3 regions of the Rouxiella sp. WC2420 genome follow, and region 1 is predicted to be linked to each of the others. Evidence: predicted binding sites of a transcription regulator. Region 1 holds the regulator's gene; each other region holds the start of a gene.
The links. Region 1 encodes CRP, which controls carbon source genes, mostly activating them, when cyclic AMP is high. Its sites were predicted from a motif close to ATGTGANNNNNNTCACAT; they were not measured.

Region 1 (7,342 bases):
CCGATGAAATCCAGCAGATTAATCAGTATTCGCAGGGCTCGGTGGCGGTAGGATTTTCTTCACTGCTGGCTCTGACTATTTTCCCGGCTCTTGCCAGTGAATTCGCTGCGAAATACCCGCAGGCCAAGCTGCACATCAAGGAAACCCAGCTTTCAACCCTGCTTCCTGCCCTGCGTGAAGGGCGTCTGGATTTCGCCATCGGCACGCTGGGGCCGGGGCTGCCGATAGAAGATATGGTGGTTGAACCGCTGTTCAACGCGCCTTTTTGTATTATTGCCCGTAAACAGCACCCGCTGGCACTGGCCACGTCGTTGAATCAGTTGAAAGAGGCAAGCTGGCTGCTGCCGGAAACCGATATGGGCTATTACCAGCAACTTGCAGCGCTATTGGAGGAGCATGGCTGCCATGCCGGACAATCGCCGATCCGCACTGATTCGTTGATCAGTGGGCTAATGATGATGCTAAATGCCGATTATCTTTCTGTGGTGGGCAATGCAATGGCAACGCCGTTTTTCCTCGAAGACAAGCTGTGCCGCCTGCCGATCGACAGTCTGCCGAACGCGCAATACTGTTTGGTATACTCACAAAAAACGCCGCTAACCTTAACGGCGCGGCGTTTTCTGGATTTACTCCGTGTTCACTGCCAGCGTTTTGCGTGGTAGGGATGGAGGTCGTGCTTGCGCAGATTACTCTTGTGAGTCAATCACTTCAAAGCTGTGGGTAATGGTCGCCGCCTTGCCCAGCATCAGTGACACTGAACAGTATTTCTCTGCCGACAGTGTTACCGCGCGCTCAACCACTTTATCGGTCAAATCTTTACCAGTGACGATAAAATGCAGATTGATGTGAGTGAACAGTCGCGGCGCTTCTTCACGGCGCTCAGAGGTCAGTTTGACTTCACAGCCAACAATCTCGTTGCGCCCTTTTTGCAGAATCGACACCACGTCAATGGCGCTGCATCCGCCTGCCGACATCAGCAACATCTCCATCGGACTTGGCGATTTATCACCCGCATTGCCATCCATTAAAATCTGATGGCCTGAGGCCGACTCACCCAGAAATGTTAAACCTTCAACCCATTTTACCCGTGCCTGCATGTGAATTTCTCCGCTCATAATTTTTAAAATAGACTACCCTTTACCCCCGAAACTGGCAACGTAACTCGATCCGCGTCATGCTGAAGCGAGACAACACAAGACACGTCTGCAAACCTGTGCTACAAACAAAGCCGAAAGAAACTTTCCAACAAGTTGCGGCTAGGTTTTTTAGGTGTTAACAGGATAACCTTGGTGATAATGGCAAATTACAGCTTAAATCACTCCACCTGCCGCTTGCAGCATTGCTGGTCAGTTCATATGCTAAAAGAGCGCGAAGTAAAAAATCGCCGAACAGGGATTTCAAAGCCCTGTGATTTTGGGCAGCGATAATAAGAGGATAATAGCTAATGGTTCTCGGCAAGCCACAAACAGACCCTACTCTCGAATGGTTCCTGTCTCATTGTCATATACATAAGTATCCATCTAAAAGTACGCTGATTCACCAAGGTGAAAAAGCCGAAACGCTTTACTACATCGTGAAAGGTTCGGTTGCCGTTCTGATCAAAGATGAAGAAGGCAAAGAAATGATACTTTCCTACCTTAACCAAGGTGACTTCATCGGCGAGCTGGGACTCTTCGAAGAAGGTCAGGAACGTAGTGCATGGGTCAGGGCGAAAACTGCCTGTGAAGTGGCAGAAATTTCCTACAAGAAGTTCCGCCAGCTGATCCAGGTTAATCCAGATATTCTGATGCGCCTGTCCGCACAGATGGCAAGCCGACTGCAGATAACTTCCGAGAAAGTGGGTAACCTCGCCTTCCTGGACGTGACCGGTCGCATTGCACAAACTCTGCTGAATCTGGCTAAACAGCCGGATGCCATGACTCACCCGGATGGTATGCAGATCAAGATTACCCGTCAGGAAATCGGTCAGATAGTCGGCTGTTCACGCGAGACTGTGGGTCGAATTCTAAAAATGCTTGAAGATCAGAGTCTGATTTCAGCACACGGTAAAACGATTGTCGTTTACGGCACTCGCTAATCGTCCTAAAAACGGCGCGGCAGATAACTGTCGCGCCGTTTTTGTTGTATCCTCTCAATTATGACGCTTTGGCGACGAATCTTTTATCACCCTGAAGTTAACTACGCGCTGAGACAAACGCTGGTTCTCTGCCTGCCCATTGCTATCGCCATGCTGTTTGGTCAGTTAAGAATGGGAATGCTGTTCGCGCTGGTCCCTGCCTGCTGCAATATTTCCGGCCTCGACACCCCGCATAAACGTTTTTTCAAACGCCTTGCTGTAGGCGGCTCGCTGTTTGCCGTAAGCAGTGTTCTGCTCCAGTTGATGCTGATTAACTGGCATTGGCCGCTGCCGCTGATCATGCTTGGCCTGACGCTACTGGTTGGCGTGACCGGCGCGATTGGCCCACTACATGCTCGCCTGCTGCCCGGCGCACTGGTAGCGGCGATTTTCACCTTGAGTATGGCGGGCGCGGTGCCGATCTGGCAGGCTCCACTGCTGTTCGTGGTCGGCACGGCGTGGTACGGGCTGTTTAACTGGTTCTGGTTTCGACTCTCTGACGAGCAGCCGATGCGCGAAACTCTCAGCCAGCTTTACCATGAACTGGCCGACTATTTTGAAGCGAAATATAGCCTGCTGACCCAGCACACCGACCCTGAAACCGCGCTGCCGCCGTTGCTTAACCGGCAACAAAAAGTTATCGACCTGATCGCTACCATGTACCAGCAAATTCACATGCTGCCGACCGGCGATCGTCAGCACCACAAGCGACTGCTGCGAAGTTTTCAGGTGGCGCTGGATTTGCAGGAGCATATTACCGTCAGCCTGCATTTACCTTCAGAGGTGCAAAAGCTGGTAGAGGAGAGCCACGCCGAGGCGGTTATCCGCCGTAACGCAAAGATTATCGCGACGCGACTGCGGGTAATAGCCGGAGACATTCTCTATCATCGCCGTTCTGACCGTTTTACCATGGCCAACGAGCTGGCGGCGCTGGAAAAAATCTCCTCCCGCTATCGAGATAATCCGGTTGGCCAATTCTGCTATTACCATTTCAGCCGCATCGCTCGCCTGCTGCGCACCCAGCGCCCGCTGTATCGTCGCGATCTGATGCAAACGCAAAATCGCCTGCCGTTCTGGCCCGCGCTAAAAAGTTATTTATCTTTCAAATCGGCGGCGCTGCGCAATGCTGCACGTTTAGGACTGATTCTGGCGCTGGGCAGCAGTCTGGGGCTATTTTTCAATTTGCCCAAGCCATACTGGATTTTGCTGACTACGCTGCTGGTTAGCCAGAATGGTTATAACGCTACCCGTGTGCGTATCCAGCACCGAGCATTGGGCACACTGATTGGCCTGATTGCCGCTGCGGGGCTTTTGCAGCTAGAAATTCCGCAAAACATCACACTATTTTTCATGCTGATTATCACACTGGTTTCTTACACCGTACTGCGTAAAAACTACGGTCTTGGGATGATTGGTCTGACCGTGACCGCCGTTTATACCCTGCAATTGCTGGCGCTTAACGGCGCGCATTTCCTGCTGCCGCGACTGTTCGACACACTGATTGGCTGCGCGTTGGCGTTTGGTGGCACGATTTGGCTGTGGCCGCAGTGGCAAAGCGGCATGCTCAGGACCAACGCCCATCAGGCGCTGGAGACCGATCAACAGGCTATTCGGCTAGTCTTACACGACAATCCCGACCCTGCCGAGTTGGCCTATGCGCGCATGAAGGTCAATCAGGCTCATAACCAGCTGTTCACCTCGCTGAATCAGGCGATGCAGGAGCCGGGTTTTAATTCGGATTATCTGTCAGATATGCGTTTGTGGGTAACTCATAGCCAGTTTATCGTCGATCACATCAACGCGATGACGATTCTTGCCCGCGAGCATTACATGTTGACGCCGAAACTGGCGGTCGAGTATTTGCAAACCTGCGAAATCGCGCTGCAAGGCTGTCAGCAGCGACTGATTTATGATGGGCCGAGCAGCGAAAAGTCACTGTTTAACGCGCCGGAGCAGCATTCCGACATGCCGATCACCGAGATGGAACGCCATTTGCGCCGCATGCTGTCGCATCTGGCTGCCATGCATACCATTTCGTCCCTCGCCTGGAAACAACGGCCGCATCACGGGATATGGTTGACGAGAAGAGTGAAAGAGTAAGCGCTGTTTTATGGAGTGACGCAATCGCATTTTCAAGGTCAATAAACTTTGAATCAAGTTCAATAAGCTCTCAGGAATTTTTCCGGTTCAATAATTTCAATGAGCATTTAACCGGCAACCTGCACTAAGATCAAAACATCCTATCTACTGAATTTAACTCTCTAAATTTAAATGAAAAAAACTAACCTAAGCATCTAAAAAAATTAAAGAAAGCTCTTTAAAAGAACGGGTCTTGACCGCCGTGAAGTTGCCGGGTTTTCTTTGTAAGGTGGGATTGGCGGCATCAGGCCCACGCTGAGCGAGTGGAGGGAGACGTTTTTGGCTCACGACCGAGGGAAGGCAGCCCTCAGGGCCGTGGCCAACGCCACGCGCTGCGGTCAATGAAACGATCTCGTTCTTTTGCACTAATCGCGTCGCGAGGGCAAAGGCACGGGTGTCCAGAGGGGATTTGCCTTGGAATCCCCTCTGGCTGGTCTGGGCCAGCGCCCAGTAAGCGCAGCGCATGCAGTCATGCAGTCATGCAGTCATGCAGTCAAACCGTGCGCAGCACACCAAACGGAGTGTTATTAGCCGACGACTTTCTGCACAGCTTTTTCAAAGCGTGCCATGCCTTCTTTGATGTCTTCGAAGTCGATCACCAGCGAAGGCGCAAAACGCATTACGTTGCTTCCCGCTACCAGCATCATCAAACCAAACTCAGACGACGCATTGAGGAATTCACCAGCGCGATCCTTGTAATTGTCTGACAGCTCGGCACCGATCAGCAGGCCCTGACCGCGGAATTCGCTGAACACGTGATATTTCGCGTTAATGGCTTCCAGCGCGTTGATAAACGCATTGCGACGCTCAGCAATACCCGCCAGCACTTGCGGGGTGTTGATCACGTCCAGCGCGGCTTCCGCTACCGCACAGGCCAGCGGGTTACCGCCGTAAGTGGTGCCGTGTTTGCCCGGAGCCATGACAGAAGCCACTTCTTCGGTGGTGATCATCGCACTCACCGGGAAGCCGCCGCCCAGCGCCTTGGCGGTGGTCAAAATGTCTGGCGTCACGCCGTAATTCATATAGCTGAACAGTTTGCCGCTACGGCCCATACCGCTCTGCACTTCATCGAATACCAGCAGCGCTTTATTGGCGTCGCACAGCTCACGCAGACCTTGCAGGAATTCTTGAGTTGCCGGGGTCACGCCGCCTTCTCCCTGAATCGGCTCAACCACGATAGCGCAGGTGTGATCATCGATTACTGCTTTCACAGCGTCGAGATCGTTAAAAGGTACGTGGACGATATCGGCAGGTTTCGGGCCAAAACCGTCAGAATATTTCGGCTGACCGCCAACAGAGACAGTGAACAACGTGCGACCATGGAAACCGTTGTGGAAAGCGATGATTTTGCTTTTGTACGGGCTGTGTTTAGCTGAAGAATAGTAACGCGCCAGCTTAAAGGCAGCTTCGTTCGCTTCTGCGCCGGAGTTGGCAAAGAACACACGGTCGGCGAAGGTGGCGTCGATCAGTTTTTGCGCCAGACGCAAAGCCGGTTCATTGGTGAACACGTTGCTTACGTGCCACAGCGTTTCACCTTGCTCATGCAAGGCTTTCACCAGCGCAGGATGGCAATGACCCAGTGCAGTAACCGCAATCCCGCCGGCGAAGTCAACGTATTCGGTCCCTTGCTGGTCCCATACGCGACTGCCTTTACCTTTGACGGGAATAAACTTGGCTGGTGAATAAACCGGCAAAATTACCCGGTCAAATGCATCACGACCTACCGCTGTTTTTTCTGTCATTGCCCTACTCTCCTTTGCGCTGCCGCTGCTTTCAGGGAATCACACTCGAAATGAATGTGAAAATATAATCACAAAATATGCATAAAAAATCACTCACAGGCAAACACTAATCGCCTTCCTGATGTAAGTAATTTTTAATACTCTAAATTTTAAGGAAATTATCCAGCAGCTCATGCCCCTGCTCGCTGAGGATACTCTCCGGGTGGAACTGCACGCCATGCAAAGGCAAAGTGCGATGAGCGATACCCATGATCTCGTCAGGCGCATCGGCGCTGCCGGTCCAGGCGCTCAGGGAAAAACAGTCAGGCAGCGTTTCCGGCTTAACCACCAGCGAATGATAGCGCGCAACGGTTAACGGATGATTAAGGCCCGCAAATACGCCGGTGCCAGTATGCTGAATCAACGAGGTTTTGCCGTGCATCACCTGACGGGCGCGCACCACTTCTGCACCAAAGCTTTGCGCCATCGCCTGATGACCCAAACATACGCCGAGGATCGGCATAGTTTCTGCAAAATGCTTGATGGCTGAAAGAGATATCCCCGCTTCATTGGGTGTACATGGGCCGGGAGAGATCACCAAATGCGAGGGGGCAAGGCGGGAAATGTCTTCAAGCTGCAGCTCATCGTTACGTTTTACCATCACCTCCGCCCCTAATTCGCAAAAATACTGGTATAGGTTGTAGGTGAAGGAGTCGTAGTTATCGATAATCAGCAGCATGGTTTTCCGGTTTGGCAAAGTCTGGGATTTAGCCGCGTCATTCTACCTATTTTCGTCAGTAACCCGCAGACTTTTCCCAGACTCAGTCTATCCAGAGCTAGGCATCACTGATAATGGTTTTAAAAACCTCACTCAGCGGTTTTTCATCGCCAAAAGCTGCCGCCTTGTTAGCATCAATCCAACGCTGATTTTCTACTTTACTCCAGTCAATCGCATAACCCGCATGAGTCAGCAACTGTTCAAAGAAAATGCGCTGCGCTCGGCCACTGCCATAACGGAAAGGATGCAGAAGATTAATTTCGGAATAATAGTGCGCGAGGCGTTCGCAAAGTTCCTCCCTGGGCAATCCAACCAGATAGTCTTCGTCTTCCAACCCCTGCATCAGATTATTGCCTTCGCGCTCAATATAGGCGAAATGGCAAAACGGCGTATCGTCTTTGACAATGTCCACCTCGCGCAGTTTGCCGGCCCAATCGAACAAATCCTGAAACAGCGTGGCGTGAATGGCGCAAAGATGCGGCAAACCGATGTTCGGCTGCCCCAGCTCGATAGTGGAAGCACGCAGCGGAGTAAACTCCATCTCTGCTTGCAACAGACGATGAGATTCATGGATTTCAAGCTTGTTTC
Region 2 (7,342 bases), 300 kb from region 1:
ACTTAACCGCCTAACTTTTTGGACCAACTTAGGCAGGCTTTATCAATTAACTGGTAAACATGTTCAAAAGCCTCACGACTTTTACGATAAGGATCAGGTATCTCTTTTTTTTCTAGCCAGTGGCCTAAAAGCAGAGTTTTACCTCTAGCTTCTATTGCCTGACGTGTCACCTGCTCAATATGTGGCTGCTCCATCACTAAAATTAAATCATACTGACGCGCTAAAGCGGCATTGAACTGCCGCCCTTTATGATCTTCCAGTGAAAGTCCGTGTTTTTCTGCGGTAAATGATGCATCCTGATCGGCCTCATGGTCGACCAAAGCTCCAACACCCGCCGAATCGATCTTCATGTCCGGTAATAACTGGCGCAGTCTTCTTTCAGCAGTAGGAGAACGACAGATATTACCTGTACATACGATTAGCACCGAATTAAACATAAATTATGCCCAGTTGCTTATATTGATTACTGATTCCAATCTCTGATATAACGCATTGACTCGATCTGCAGATTTGCACCGGTAATAGTTGGGACCAACTGTGAAATCACACGGTTCCAACGGTTCAGTGGTGTACTAGTCACATAAACGATATCGTATGGTTGAAGCTGGAACTGTGATGCCATAACCATCGCGGTAGCATCCTTAGCATTGAGCTGATAAATATTGGCTATATGGCCCTGTTTATCCCCACCTTTTATCTGGCGGATAACAAAGACACCGGTAGCATCAGAGCTAATTTGATTAATACCTTCAGCGTTTCCTAATGCCTCAGCAAGTGTCATGCCACTACTGTCGATTTTTTGAGTATTCTGTTTAACAACTTCACCCATAACAAAGACTTTCTGGCTATCATTACGCGGCACATAAAGTATGTCGTCAGGGTAAAGCAAATGGTTTTGGGTCAGGTCGCCTTTCTGCAGTAATGCGGAGAGATCGATATTTTGATCTTTGCCGTTATGCGTCAATATAGCATTACGCCAGTCGGCATCAGCCAGCAATCCACCCGCATCATTTATTGCATCAACCACCGTCAACGGTATGTTCGAAATTGGCAACTGACCAGATTTTGTCACCTCACCTGAAATATAGGCTTTCTGCGAACGGAAAGCGGCAACACTAACGTCAACCTGCGGGCTTTGAATATAAGTCACAAGGCGCTTGGCGACTTCTTGACGAACTTCATCAATAGTTTTACCCACTACGTAAACACTACCAATGTAAGGATAGAAGATATTACCGTCTGCACCGACCCAGTTACCGCTTTCGGCAGCGCTGCGATAAGTGCCCGCGGGAGTAGTTAGCTCGGGGTGATCCCACACAGTAATATTCAAAACATCACCAACACCGATACGATATTGATAACGGCTCAGCAATGCATCTAATTCAGGGTTCGGTCTTGCCACGACAGGCGCTGCACGCAACTTGGCTACCAGTTGCGGTGTCATCGGATAGACATTAATTTTGGAATCCCAGTCTGTTCCGCTGTCAGGTTGCTTAACCTCATTTTTGCCAAGAGTGCTTAAACCCTGACCAGGAATTATCGTACAACCACTGAGAAGTCCTATAAAAACAGCCATCGCTGTCAACTTGAATGCATATTTTTTTGTCATTGAAATTTGTTCAAAGTTAGAGTCAAGTTACGGAAAGGACGCGCTATCACCCATATCCCCTATTTTATTGCCCGACCACGTTACATAACCAGGTAGCTTAGAGGTCTAAAGGTAAATCCAATTTAGCACTGGCCCCAACAATATTACTGTTACTTTTTTCTTCATCGGGTTACCACTGTCGCAGGTTGATTGGCTTACAGCAAGATATAGCTCTATTCAACCAAGCCATGATGCCTTCAGCTTGATTGCCTCATCAAGTCGATAACTTTGACGATAATAACTATTATGATAAATAAGGACAACGCAGCCGTAATTACAAATCTGAAAACTAGTCGTCTCAAAGTAAAAGATAGCTGATCTTTTTTTGACTTCCCACTCTGATCAGCTTCTCACCGATAACACTGATAATCCGTTGCAGGATAATAATGCAGGCGGCTAACCAGGGAAAATTTGTGCGCGAATCATTGATGTGTTGCAGCGATCGGATTGCTGAGGCGCTACCTGTCAACAAGAAGGCAAGGCTGCATATCTCAGAAAAAAGAGTTTTTGAAGGAGCTCGTTTTATCGCCGCTGTTTTTGCCATCAGGTTGCTCTCTTTCCTTTAATGCAGATAAAAGATAGGGCAATTTACGCTGAGTCATTCATCCCGGTCGTCTAAATGGCTAACAAATAGCTCAACGTTTGAAACTTGTAGGTGTCATCGAACTAAATCTTTGCACACGGCCAAGCTGAGACAAAAGAAATCCTGACAATGATAATGCCACAGGCGGGTGATGAGACTACAGATTTTTCAACATACAGTTTTTATTGACGCGTTTTATAAGCACGCTACCGCCATGGCTTAGCAGCAACCATAGCACTGTGGGCTCCTTGCCCGTCAATCGTAGGATAATTGTTCTGGCAATAGAGTAATAAACCAACAAATATCCTAATTTATAGTGTGGTATCGGCCTAAAAAAATCCCTTTTGGCATGAGCCACTATCCTGACCTCTTAACAAACAGCAACACTCGCGAAGAAATCGAAGAAAACAGAAAGACCCATTTTTGATACAATGACTTACTTGCCTATCAGAATATAATGAAACTATCTGAAAATGACATAATTTTTGCCGCAAGCTACGCAAAAACTCTTTCGAGCCCTACATTTCAGACTAGACAATTGTTATCTATTGTCCAAGCACACTCAGTTAACCAAGTTTTAGGATTTTTAACGATAGGATTAAACCGGATTTTCTTATCATCATAAATTTATTATGAAATAACATGATCATCCATTAGCATCAGCCGACAGAAAAACACATTAGCATAAGTAAAATTTAACAGTAAAACGATGTCTATATAACGCGATAATACGCAAGATGTCCTGGATGCCATTAAAAAGGCAGCTCGGTTTGATAGGCAAGCGCAGTCTGATCCGATTTGGAAAAATTATGCCCTTCAAGAGTCAATAAAAAGGCTTTTGCCTCAAGACCACCAGCAAAACCAGTCAATGATCCGCAAGCACCAATCACTCGATGGCAGGGGGCAATAATAGAAATCGGATTCCGGCCGTTGGCAGCCCCCACGGCGCGAACTGACTTGGGATTGCCCAGGGAAAAGGCAATTTGACCGTAACTGCGGGTTTCACCATAAGGAATGTCTAGCAGGGCTTGCCAGACCTGCTTTTGAAATTCAGTGCCTTGAAAATCCAGATCCAGCTGAAACTGAGTCCGAGTTCCGGAAAAATATTCGTTCAGCTGATTTTCGGTTTCAAGCAATATTGGATGGGAGCTGTCTTCTGTTAACACACCAAGCCGGACGCGATTTTTTCGCTCATGTTCCCAAAGCACGGCGGCAAGAGCATTTCCTCGGGCTATCAAAGTTAGCATCCCGACAGGAGACGGCATCAGTTTGAATGTGCATTCCATTTATTCACGTCCTTAAGGCAGCCTGGTCACTTCCCTCAGTATAAGGATTATAGAATGGTGGGGAAACACCCAGGCTGGTGAAGATTACGCAATACTATAATTTAGCCTTGTACTCATAGCCTATTTTTAATAATCCAAAACTATTTCTCGCACCCAATTTTTGCATAACGTTTCTTTTATGCGTTTGTACCGTTTTATAGCTGACGCCAAGATACTCTGATATTTCAATCGGCGTATTGTTATTCAATAATAATGACATCACCCTCAGCTCGCTTGAGGTTAAAGACAGCTGATTATTATCAGCATTAACAACAGCAAGTAAGTTAGAGCTACAGTAATAATCACCCGAAATGCCTTTATCGATAGCGTGCTGAATAGAAGCAATGTCATCTTTTTTAGATATAAGAACGCGGGCCTTACACTTCATTAACTCTTTGATAAGAAAAATATTATCAACATCCGTACAAATAATCAGTGTTACACGATTCCAATGGTGTGCATTGCGTCGTATAAAGTCTATACCATCCATGGGAAATAAATTCGTATCGTATATTTCCATAATGACAATATCGATCATTTCTGCATCAAGCATAGACTGTAGCGGAGGATAACCTTTTAGCGCGCCTCTGATTTTTACATCTTCAGGAATGAGCGTTCTAATAGCCATACAGGTAAAGGAATGCGGTTCCATTAAGACCAAGTTTTTCATAGTTCCCTTAAATATAAAGAGTCATCCTAACGGCCCTTAAAAATATAATTTTAGGCGCACATCATGAATAGGCTTAATTCATTAAATTTGAATTAAGACGTAAACACCCGAAAAAAAGCGCTTATAGCCATTTTTTATATCGACTTTTAATATTTATCAAAACTTCCATCTGGCACTTTAAATCCCGCAGCCAGATATTGCTTAAATTTCATGCAAAAATAGTGACTAAATCCATAAGGTATGACTAGGATTTTTCTTAGTAATTGCGTTGCAACCTAAAACCACTCAAAAAAAACTTATGCTTTATAGTTATAAATTAGTCAAATCCCTTGAATTTGAGACCTAATCGGCTCCATTTCATAAATTTACTTACTCATTCACAAATCTTTGGCCTAAAGAGAATCCAAACTACTGCCACCGATGTTGAGAAAATTCTTAGGCTATCACCCGTAATCAGTTTGACCAACTCAGTTAAATTTTCGTTAAAAAAGTATAAGGTGCATTTTTTAATAACTTTTAGACGATTTATGTCGGTTATTATTCCAGATTGTTTTTTGCACAATTCTAAAAACAGATGATATAATGTGACCTGAATCACACTTTGACACCATTTAACTTTTCCAAACTTCTACCATTACCTATTTAAATTCATGGCTTTGCCATGGAATTATGCCGTTTAGTAAGCGTAAAAGATTGATTGCACTAAGGAATGAGAACCGATGAATACCCTGACTACTGGTTTCATGATGATGCGCTGGGAATTACTGAGCGCCTTTATGATGTTTTTCGCCAGCCAACTCAATGTAGTTTGCCGTCAAACCAGTAAGAATACCCTGGCATTTGTATGCAGTGGCCTTGGCCTGTCGATGACGTTCTGGTTTGTCATGGGATTAATGGGTATGAACTTGAGTATTGAAGCGATGACGCATTTCTGGTTGGCCTCGAAAGACGTATTTATCGATGTGATGAGTAAAACGCCAACCAATTGGCCGATGCCATAACGCAAACCTCTGACGCGTCACTTAGCTATTCCCGCTATTGCCAGACTATTGCGGTATCAAAACACTCGACTGAATGTGTGATACCGTGATTAATCCTATGCTTATCCAATATATACATTGCCATTCCCCCAGCTCCCTATTAAATTCTTCTTCTAATTACCATAAAAAATCTTTCTAAGTTTGCCTGCAATAATTGAGTATTTTTGTCGGTAGGCCGGTGTTTAGATCTAGGATATTTAATGAAAAAGCATTATTTACTCAGTGCAGCATTTTTGATGTTTAGCTCGCCGCTCTATGCTCAAAATATTTCATCAACACCCGCCTCTGCCAATATTCCCCAATTACAGGTGAAACAGCGAGACGCCTTTATCTCCAGTCTGATGAATAAAATGACATTGGACGAAAAGATCGGCCAGCTTAATCTGGTCAGCGTCGGGCCGGATAATCCAAAACAACAGATTATGGCTGACATTCGCGCCGATAAAGTGGGCGGAGTGTTCAACACGGTAACGAAACCCGATATTCGCGCCATGCAGGATCAGGTGCAGTATAGCCGCCTGAAGATCCCACCGTTTTACGCCTATGATGTTGTCCATGGCCAGCGTACCGTGTTCCCCATCAGTTTGGGATTGGCCGCCAGCTGGGATATTAATGCAGTAGCCCTAAGTGCCCGCATCTCGGCAGAAGAAACTGCTGCGGACGGACTCAACATGACTTTCTCACCCATGGTGGATATCACCCGCGATCCCCGCTGGGGCCGCGTGTCGGAAGGTTTTGGCGAAGACACTTATCTGACCTCACTCATGGCTGCCGTTACGGTAAAAGGCTATCAGGGCAATGACCCTTCGGCTCCTGACAACATCATGGCTAACGTTAAACATTACGCCCTGTATGGTGCAGTGGAAGGCGGTCGTGAATACAACACTGTCGATATGAGCCTGTCGCGCATGTTTAACGACTATATGCCGCCTTATAAAGCCGCGCTTGATGCCGGAGCAGGCGGGGTGATGGTCGCTCTGAATTCGGTCAACGGCGTTCCGGCAACCTCCAATACCTGGCTGTTGAAGGATATTTTGCGCGACCAGTGGAAATTCCACGGACTGACAGTCAGCGATCACGGAGCGATTGGCGGGCTGGTTAAACATGGAGTAGCCGAAAACGATCGTCAGGCCGCTGCCATGGCGCTGAAAGCCGGGGTGGATATGGATATGGCCGACAACATGTACGGCAAATATCTTAAAGGGCTCCTCAAGGATGGATTAGTTTCTCGGCAGGATATCGACCGCGCAGTGCGTGATGTATTAACTGCCAAGTGGGATATGGGCCTGTTTGCCGATGCTTATCGCCATCTCGGCCCGGCCTCGAGTGACCCTGCCAATACCAACGCCGAAAGCCGTCTGCATCGTACACAGGCGCGGGAAGTGGCTCGCACCACGCTGGTATTGTTGAAAAACGACAATCACATTTTACCGCTACAAAAGAAAGGCACTATTGCGCTGATTGGCCCACTGGCAGACAGCCAGCGCGACATGATGGGGAGTTGGTCGGCTGCAGGCGTTGCAAAACAGTCGGTTACCGTGCTGAAAGGTATGCAGGATGCACTCGGCAATAAAGCCACCTTGCTGTACGCTCGCGGCTCGAATATTACCAATGACAAAGCGATTTACGATTTCCTGAACTCTTATGACAAAGCGGTCGTCAACGATCCTCGCACGCCACAGCAGATGATTGACGAAGCGGTGAAAACCGCTGACCAGGCCGATGTCATCGTCGCGGTTGTTGGTGAATCTCAGGGCATGTCCAGCGAAGCCTCAAGCCGCACCAATATCGATATTCCGCAAGCACAGCAGGCGCTAATCAAAGCTCTGAAAGCCACCGGTAAGCCGCTGGTGCTGGTGCTGATGAACGGACGCCCGTTGACCCTGAGCTGGGAAAACGACATCTCCAACGCAATGCTGGAAACCTGGTATAGCGGCACAGAAGGCGGCCACGCCATCGCCGATGTGTTGTTTGGCGATTACAATCCTTCGGGCAAGCTACCGATGACTTTCCCGCGCGATGTCGGCCAAATCCCTATCTATAACAGTGAACTCAACACTGGCCGTCCGTTCAATC
Region 3 (7,342 bases), 250 kb from region 1:
ACCGAAGGCGAAGAGCGTAAGTTCATTGGTGTAGGTGAAATCGATGATCAAGGCCGCGTTGCTCCTAAGCGCCTGGTTGTAGAGTACTCTGAGTAGAACCCATGTCGGAGATATCCGACTCGTAGTTAACACAGTGTTGCTCATGTTGCGATCGGGGATATCAAAGAGTAGAATAGCGCAGCTTATGCATGGGGTAGCTGAATTAGAGATCGGCGCCCGTTTAATTAATCTATAATATTTTGGAGTTCATTATGTCTCTAAGCGTTGAAGCTAAAGCTCAAATCGTTGCAGACTTCGGTCGTGGTACTAACGACAGCGGTTCTACCGAAGTTCAGGTTGCTCTGTTGACTGCTCAGATTAACCATCTGCAAGGTCACTTCTCCGAGCACAAAAAAGATCACCACAGCCGTCGTGGTCTGCTGCGTATGGTTTCTCAGCGTCGTAAGCTGCTGGATTACCTGAAGCGTAAAGACGTAGCACGTTACACCAGCGTTATCGAACGTCTTGGTCTGCGTCGCTAAGTTAGCGAGTTTCAGTGTAAAGGGGCCAAGTTGGCCCCTTTATTCTAGGAGGCGACGGTAAATTGCAAAGTTGTCATTACTGTTGTTTCTACGCTACTTTTTTATAAATGAAGTTTTATAAACGAAGTGTTATAAATTACGTCTTATAAAAAAGTAGAGTTTTAAAAACAAAGTGTTCGATAGCGAGATCTTCCGTTACAGAGGTTCGCGCGGCTAATGAGAGACTTTAATCCCAATAGGCGGGTTAAGGATTGTCATTAGTCGCGAGGATGTAGTGTGAAGTTCAGAATATATTGACGTGAACTGCTGTCATAACAGCTGCGCGTCACCAGAAAAGGATATTACATTGCTTAAAGCGACAGTTCGTAAGTTCCAATACGGTCAACATACCGTGACCATCGAAACCGGTATGATGGCTCGTCAGGCCACTGCTGCTGTTATGGTTAGCATGGATGACACCGCGGTATTCGTTACCGTTGTTGGCCAGAAAAAAGCTAAACCAGGCCAGAGTTTCTTCCCTCTGACTGTAAACTACCAGGAGCGTACATACGCTGCCGGTAAAATTCCGGGCAGTTTCTTCCGTCGTGAAGCACGCCCAAGCGAAGGCGAGACTCTGACTTCTCGTTTGATCGACCGTCCAATCCGTCCACTGTTCCCAGATAGCTTCCTGAATGAAGTTCAGGTTATTGCCACTGTAGTTTCCCTGAACCCACAGGTTAACCCGGATATCGTTGCGATGATTGGTGCGTCTGCGGCATTGAGCCTGTCTGGTATTCCATTCAATGGCCCAATCGGTGCTGCACGCGTGGGTTATATCAATAACCAATACGTTCTGAACCCAACCGCTGACGAACTGCTGGAAAGCAAACTGGACCTGGTCGTTGCAGGTACTCAGGGCGCTGTTCTGATGGTTGAGTCCGAAGCTGAAGTGCTGAGCGAAGAGCAAATGCTCGGCGCAGTCGTATTCGGTCACGATCAACAACAAATCGTTATCAATGAAATCAACTCACTGGTTGCAGAAGTTGGCAAACCTAAGTGGGATTGGCAGCCAGAAGTTGTTAATGCCGAGCTGCACGCTCGCATTGCTGCTAAATCTGAAGCGCTGCTGGGCGACGCTTACCGTATCACCGACAAGCAAGAGCGTTACGCTCGCGTTAACGTGATCAAAGACGAAGTGACTGCCTCCCTGCTGTCTGAAGACGAAACGCTGGACGCTGGCGAAATCTCTGATTTGCTGGGCTCAATCGAGAAAAACGTTGTGCGTAGCCGTGTTCTGAGTGGCGCACCGCGTATCGATGGCCGTGAAAAAGACATGATCCGTGGTCTGGACGTTCGTACTGGCGTGTTGCCACGTACTCACGGTTCATCACTGTTCACCCGTGGTGAAACTCAGGCTCTGGTTACTGCAACTCTGGGTACTACCCGTGATGCACAGAACCTTGACGAACTGATGGGTGCCAAAACTGACACCTTCCTGTTCCACTACAACTTCCCTCCATACTCTGTTGGTGAAACCGGCATGGTAGGTTCACCGAAGCGTCGCGAAATCGGTCATGGCCGTTTGGCGAAACGTGGTGTGCTGGCAGTAATGCCTAAATTCGAAGATTTCCCGTACACCGTGCGTGTAGTGTCTGAAATCACCGAATCTAACGGTTCATCTTCAATGGCTTCTGTTTGTGGCGCATCACTGGCCCTGATGGATGCAGGTGTGCCGATTAAAGCCGCCGTTGCGGGTATCGCGATGGGTCTGGTTAAAGAAGGCGAAAACTTTGTTGTTCTGTCTGACATTCTGGGTGACGAAGACCACCTGGGTGATATGGACTTCAAAGTAGCAGGCAGCAGCGAAGGTATCACTGCTCTGCAAATGGATATTAAAATCGAGGGTATCACCCGCGAAATCATGCAGGCTGCCCTGAGCCAGGCCAAAGGTGCACGTTTGCACATTTTGGGCGTGATGAACCAGGCAATCAGCGAATCTCGCGGCGATATCTCTCAGTTTGCTCCACGTATTCACACCATCAAAATCAACGCTGACAAAATCAAAGACGTCATCGGTAAAGGTGGTTCTGTAATCCGTGCGCTGACCGAAGAAACCGGCACTACCATCGAAATCGAAGATGACGGCACCGTGAAAATCTCTGCAACCGATAACGAGAAAGCGAAACACGCTATCCGTCGTATCGAAGAGATCACTGCTGAAATCGAAGTTGGCCGCATCTATCAGGGTAAAGTTACCCGTATCGTTGACTTTGGCGCATTCGTTGCCATTGGTGGCGGTAAAGAAGGTCTGGTTCACATTTCTCAAATCGCTGACAAACGCGTAGAGAAAGTAACTGACTATCTGACCATGGGCCAGGAAGTACCGGTTAAGGTTCTGGAAGTTGATCGTCAGGGCCGTGTGCGCTTGAGTATTAAAGAAGCGACCACGCCATCTGAAGATTCAGCTGAGCCAGCAGCAGAGTAATCTGTAACCTGTAGTTTACAGTCTCCCGGTATTTCTGCCGGGGGCTGTTCGTATCATGAGTGCAGGAAGCACTTATGCTAAGCAAGCGGATAACAGGAAGTTTGTCCAATGTTTGTCTTCGGGAGTTGAAATGAAGCCTTTCTTGCGCTGTTGTTATGTTGCGACAACACTTTTGTTGGCAGGATGCAGCAACCATGACTGGCGCAAAAACGAGGTGCTGGCGATCCCGCTGCAGCCAACTTTGCAGCAGGAAGTTATCCTGGCTCGAATGGAACAAATACTTGCCAGCCGTTCATTAACAGATGATGAGCGCGCACAGCTATTATATGAGCGCGGTGTGCTGTATGATAGTCTTGGGCTAAGAGCACTGGCGCGAAATGATTTTTCACAAGCGCTGTCTATTCGTCCTGATATGCCAGAAGTTTTTAACTACCTGGGGATTTACCTAACGCAGGCCGGCAACTACGATGCCGCCTATGAAGCGTTTGATTCTGTACTAGAGCTTGATCCAACTTACAATTACGCGCGTTTAAATCGCGGTATCGCCCTGTATTACGGTGGCAGATATCCGCTAGCGCAGGATGATTTGCAGGCGTTTTATCGAGACGATCCAAATGATCCCTTCCGTTCGTTATGGCTATATCTTGTGGAAAGAGAAATCAATCCCAAGAATGCCGAAGTAGCGCTCCAGCAGCGTTATGACAAAGCGGACAGAGGGCAATGGGGATGGAATATCGTCGAATTCTACCTTGGCAAAATCAGCGAATCCACGCTGATGGACCGCCTGAAGGCAGAAGCAACGGATAACACTTCGCTCGCTGAGCATCTCAGTGAAACTGACTTCTATTTAGGTAAGCATTACCTAAGTCTGGGGGACAAGGACAGCGCTTCTGCTCTGTTCAAACTGACGGTAGCTAACAATGTCCACAACTTTGTTGAGCACCGCTATGCATTGTTGGAATTGGCGCTATTGGGCCAAGAGCAAGACGACCTATCAGAATCGGACCAGCAATAGCTGACGACACTAATCAGCCTGATTAACCATGGCCTATGCCATTTTTAATCGCCTTAACGGGCGAGGGTTGCTTTGTTCGTTTTATAAACTAATTTGAGCCGGTTCACACTTTTCAATGAAAATGACTGAAAATTTTCTCGACGAGTTATGTAGACTGGCTGCCATTATTAATGAGGCACGTGTACATGACTACTGAGCTTGAAACCTCTTTTGCTGACCTGGGGCTGTCTGCTCCGATCATTTCTGCCCTTACCGATCTGGGTTACGAAAAACCATCACCGATCCAGGCTGAGTGTATTCCTCACCTGTTGAGCGGCCGTGACGTTCTGGGTATGGCTCAGACCGGTAGCGGTAAAACTGCAGCATTCTCGCTGCCACTGTTGCACAACATTGATGCTTCTTTGAAAGCACCACAAATTCTTGTTTTGGCACCAACCCGCGAACTGGCGGTTCAGGTTGCTGAGGCGATGACCGATTTCTCTAAACACATGCACGGCGTGAACGTTGTTGCACTATACGGCGGCCAACGTTATGACGTGCAGCTGCGCGCTCTGCGTCAGGGTCCACAGGTCGTTGTGGGTACTCCTGGTCGTCTGCTTGACCACCTGAAACGTGGCACTCTGAACCTCTCTAACCTGAGCGGCCTGGTGCTCGACGAAGCCGATGAAATGCTGCGTATGGGCTTCATCGAAGACGTAGAAACTATCATGGCGCAGATCCCGGCTGAACATCAGACCGCGCTGTTCTCTGCAACCATGCCAGAAGCGATTCGTCGTATTACTCGTCGCTTCATGAAAGATCCACAGGAAGTTCGCATCCAGTCGAGCATCACTACTCGCCCTGACATCAGCCAGAGTTACTGGACTGTACACGGTATGCGTAAGAACGAAGCACTGGTTCGATTCCTGGAAGCAGAAGATTTTGACGCAGCTATCATCTTTGTTCGCACCAAAAACGCAACTCTGGAAGTAGCTGAAGCGCTGGAGCGTAGTGGTTATAGCTCTGCAGCACTGAACGGCGACATGAACCAGGCTCTGCGTGAGCAGACTCTGGAACGTCTGAAAGATGGCCGTCTGGATATTCTGATTGCAACCGACGTGGCAGCACGTGGTCTGGACGTTGAACGTATCAGCCTGGTTGTTAACTACGATATCCCAATGGATTCAGAATCTTACGTTCACCGTATCGGCCGTACCGGCCGTGCAGGCCGTGCTGGTCGCGCTTTGCTGTTCGTAGAGAACCGCGAACGTCGCCTGCTGCGCAACGTAGAACGCACCATGAAGCTGACTATTCCAGAAGTGGAATTGCCAACTGCAGAAGTGCTGGGTCAACGCCGTCTGGCCAAGTTTGCCGCTAAAGTTCAGCAGCAGCTTGAAAGCAGCGATTTGGATCAGTACCGTGCGCTGTTGGCTCAACTGCAACCTGCAGAAGAGTTGGATGTTGAGACTCTGGCCGCAGCACTGCTGAAAATGGCTCAGGGCGAACGTCCTCTGATTGTTGCCGCTGACCCAATCTTCAAAAGCCGTCCACCGCGTCGCGAATTTGAAGATCGTGCTGACCGTGGTGATCGCTCGGCTCGTGGTGACCGTCCTGCTCGCGGCGACCGCCCGGCACGTGATGGCGATCGTCCTGCGCGTGATGGCGCTCCACGTCGTGAACGTCGTGACGCTGGCGAAATGGAACTTTACCGCATTGAAGTTGGCCGTGATGATGGTGTTGAAGTTCGTCACATCGTTGGCGCTATCGCTAACGAAGGCGATATCAGCAGCCGTTACATCGGTAACATCAAGCTGTTCGGTACCCACTCAACTATCGAGCTGCCTAAAGGTATGCCGGGCGAAATTCTGTCTCATTTCACCCGTACCCGTATCCTGAACAAGCCGATGAACATGCAGTTGATGGGCGATGCAGTACCACAATCCGATCGTCGTGAGCGTCCAGCCGGTGCTGGAGGTGAGCGTCGCGGTAACGGTGCTCCGCGTTCTTTCAGCGGTGATCGTCGTGAAGGTGGAGCAGGTGCTGGCGCAGGCCGTGGCCGTCCATTTAACGGTGAGCGTCGTGAAGGCGGTAACTCGGCAGCGGGCGATCGTCGTCCACCAAGCCGTACCCCACGTCGCACTACCGACGCATAATCTATCTGGCCGCGAGGCGTGTGATAGATGAGCAATAAAAAACCAGCCTTCGGGCTGGTTTTTTTATACGCTGAAAACGGCAACGTTTAATCGATGCGTGCCGGTTTTACTATTTCACCCTGCAGCTGTGAAACAATTTCGAACGAGTGCAAACGCGCTGTGTGATCAAAAATCTGGCCGTTAATCATCAGCTCGTCGGCGTCAGTTTCACGCAGGATTGCCTGCAGGCCCTGACGAATAGTTTCTTTATTACCCACTACCGACAGGCGAAGAGCCTGATCGACGCCAAAACGTTCCTGCGGCGCCCACAGGCTTTCAATATTGTCGACCGGAGCCGGCAGCTTGCCCGGTTTACCACGACGCAGATTGATAAACTGTTGCTGGTTGGAGGTAAACATCCGGCGTGCTTCTTCGTCAGTATCGGCGGCAATGGCGTTGATACATACCATCGCATGCGGTTTTTGCAATTGGGCGGAAGGCTTGAACTTGCTGCGATAAATCGCTAACGCCTGATAGAGCATGTCAGGGGCAAAGTGTGAAGCGAAGGCAAAAGGCAGGCCCAGCGCGGCGGCCAGTTGAGCACTGTAAAGGCTTGAACCCAGTAACCAGATTGGCACGTGAAGTCCCTGACCAGGCACGGCTTGCACCGGCTGTTCGGGCTTAACGTCGTCGAAATAATATTGCAGCTCCTGCACGTCCTGCGGGAAGTTATCAATCTCCCCCGACATATTCCGGCGCAAAGCAATCATTGTGCGTTGATCGGTACCCGGCGCGCGACCCAAACCGAGATCAATACGGTCAGGATAAAGCGTGGCCAGCGTGCCGAACTGCTCGGCGATCACCAGAGGAGAATGGTTTGGCAGCATCACACCGCCTGATCCAATGCGAATACTTTTGGTACCGGCGGCAATAAAGCCAATCAGCACTGAGGTTGCCGCACTGGCAATACCGGTCATGTTATGGTGCTCGGCTAACCAGTAACGCTGGTAGCCCCATTTTTCGGCATGTTGTGCCAGCTCGAGAGAGCACTGGAAAGCGTTTGCCGGGGACTTGCCCTGAGGGACCGGGGCGAGATCGAGCACAGAGAAAGGTACAGCAATGCTATTAGCGTTCGCTTCAGACATATTTTTATTCACCTTGTAATCTCTGACGAAAGTTAAATCTTTGCCAGCTAATGATAAAAATCAGTATTAATCATTTGTTGCCGCCT

Region 2: the regulator CRP is predicted to act here: its motif matches at 4,809-4,826, upstream of AB3G37_RS03105 (YjcB family protein).
Region 3: the regulator CRP is predicted to act here: its motif matches at 4,092-4,109, upstream of yrbN (protein YrbN).

The regions. Positions count from the first base shown of each region.
Region 1 is NZ_CP165628.1:336,820-344,161, reverse strand. Features, by position in the region: gene AB3G37_RS01595 (LysR substrate-binding domain-containing protein) at 1-662, shown strand, start outside; gene AB3G37_RS01590 (OsmC family protein) at 687-1,097, opposite strand; gene crp (cAMP-activated global transcriptional regulator CRP) at 1,445-2,077, shown strand; gene AB3G37_RS01580 (YccS/YhfK family putative transporter) at 2,138-4,216, shown strand; gene AB3G37_RS01575 (aspartate aminotransferase family protein) at 4,783-5,997, opposite strand; gene AB3G37_RS01570 (aminodeoxychorismate synthase component II) at 6,140-6,715, opposite strand; gene AB3G37_RS01565 (putative adenosine monophosphate-protein transferase Fic) at 6,813-7,342, opposite strand, start outside.
Region 2 is NZ_CP165628.1:636,694-644,035, reverse strand. Features, by position in the region: gene AB3G37_RS03130 (protein tyrosine phosphatase) at 3-437, opposite strand; gene AB3G37_RS03125 (polysaccharide export protein) at 464-1,609, opposite strand; gene AB3G37_RS03120 (hypothetical protein) at 2,035-2,214, shown strand; gene AB3G37_RS03115 (methylated-DNA--[protein]-cysteine S-methyltransferase) at 2,984-3,517, opposite strand; gene AB3G37_RS03110 (DNA-binding response regulator) at 3,612-4,226, opposite strand; gene AB3G37_RS03105 (YjcB family protein) at 4,946-5,227, shown strand; gene bglX (beta-glucosidase BglX) at 5,467-7,342, shown strand, end outside.
Region 3 is NZ_CP165628.1:586,520-593,861, forward strand. Features, by position in the region: gene truB (tRNA pseudouridine(55) synthase TruB) at 1-96, shown strand, start outside; gene rpsO (30S ribosomal protein S15) at 252-521, shown strand; gene pnp (polyribonucleotide nucleotidyltransferase) at 868-2,985, shown strand; gene nlpI (lipoprotein NlpI) at 3,116-4,000, shown strand; gene yrbN (protein YrbN) at 4,122-4,196, shown strand; gene AB3G37_RS02900 (DEAD/DEAH family ATP-dependent RNA helicase) at 4,186-6,132, shown strand; gene AB3G37_RS02905 (luciferase-like monooxygenase) at 6,219-7,256, opposite strand.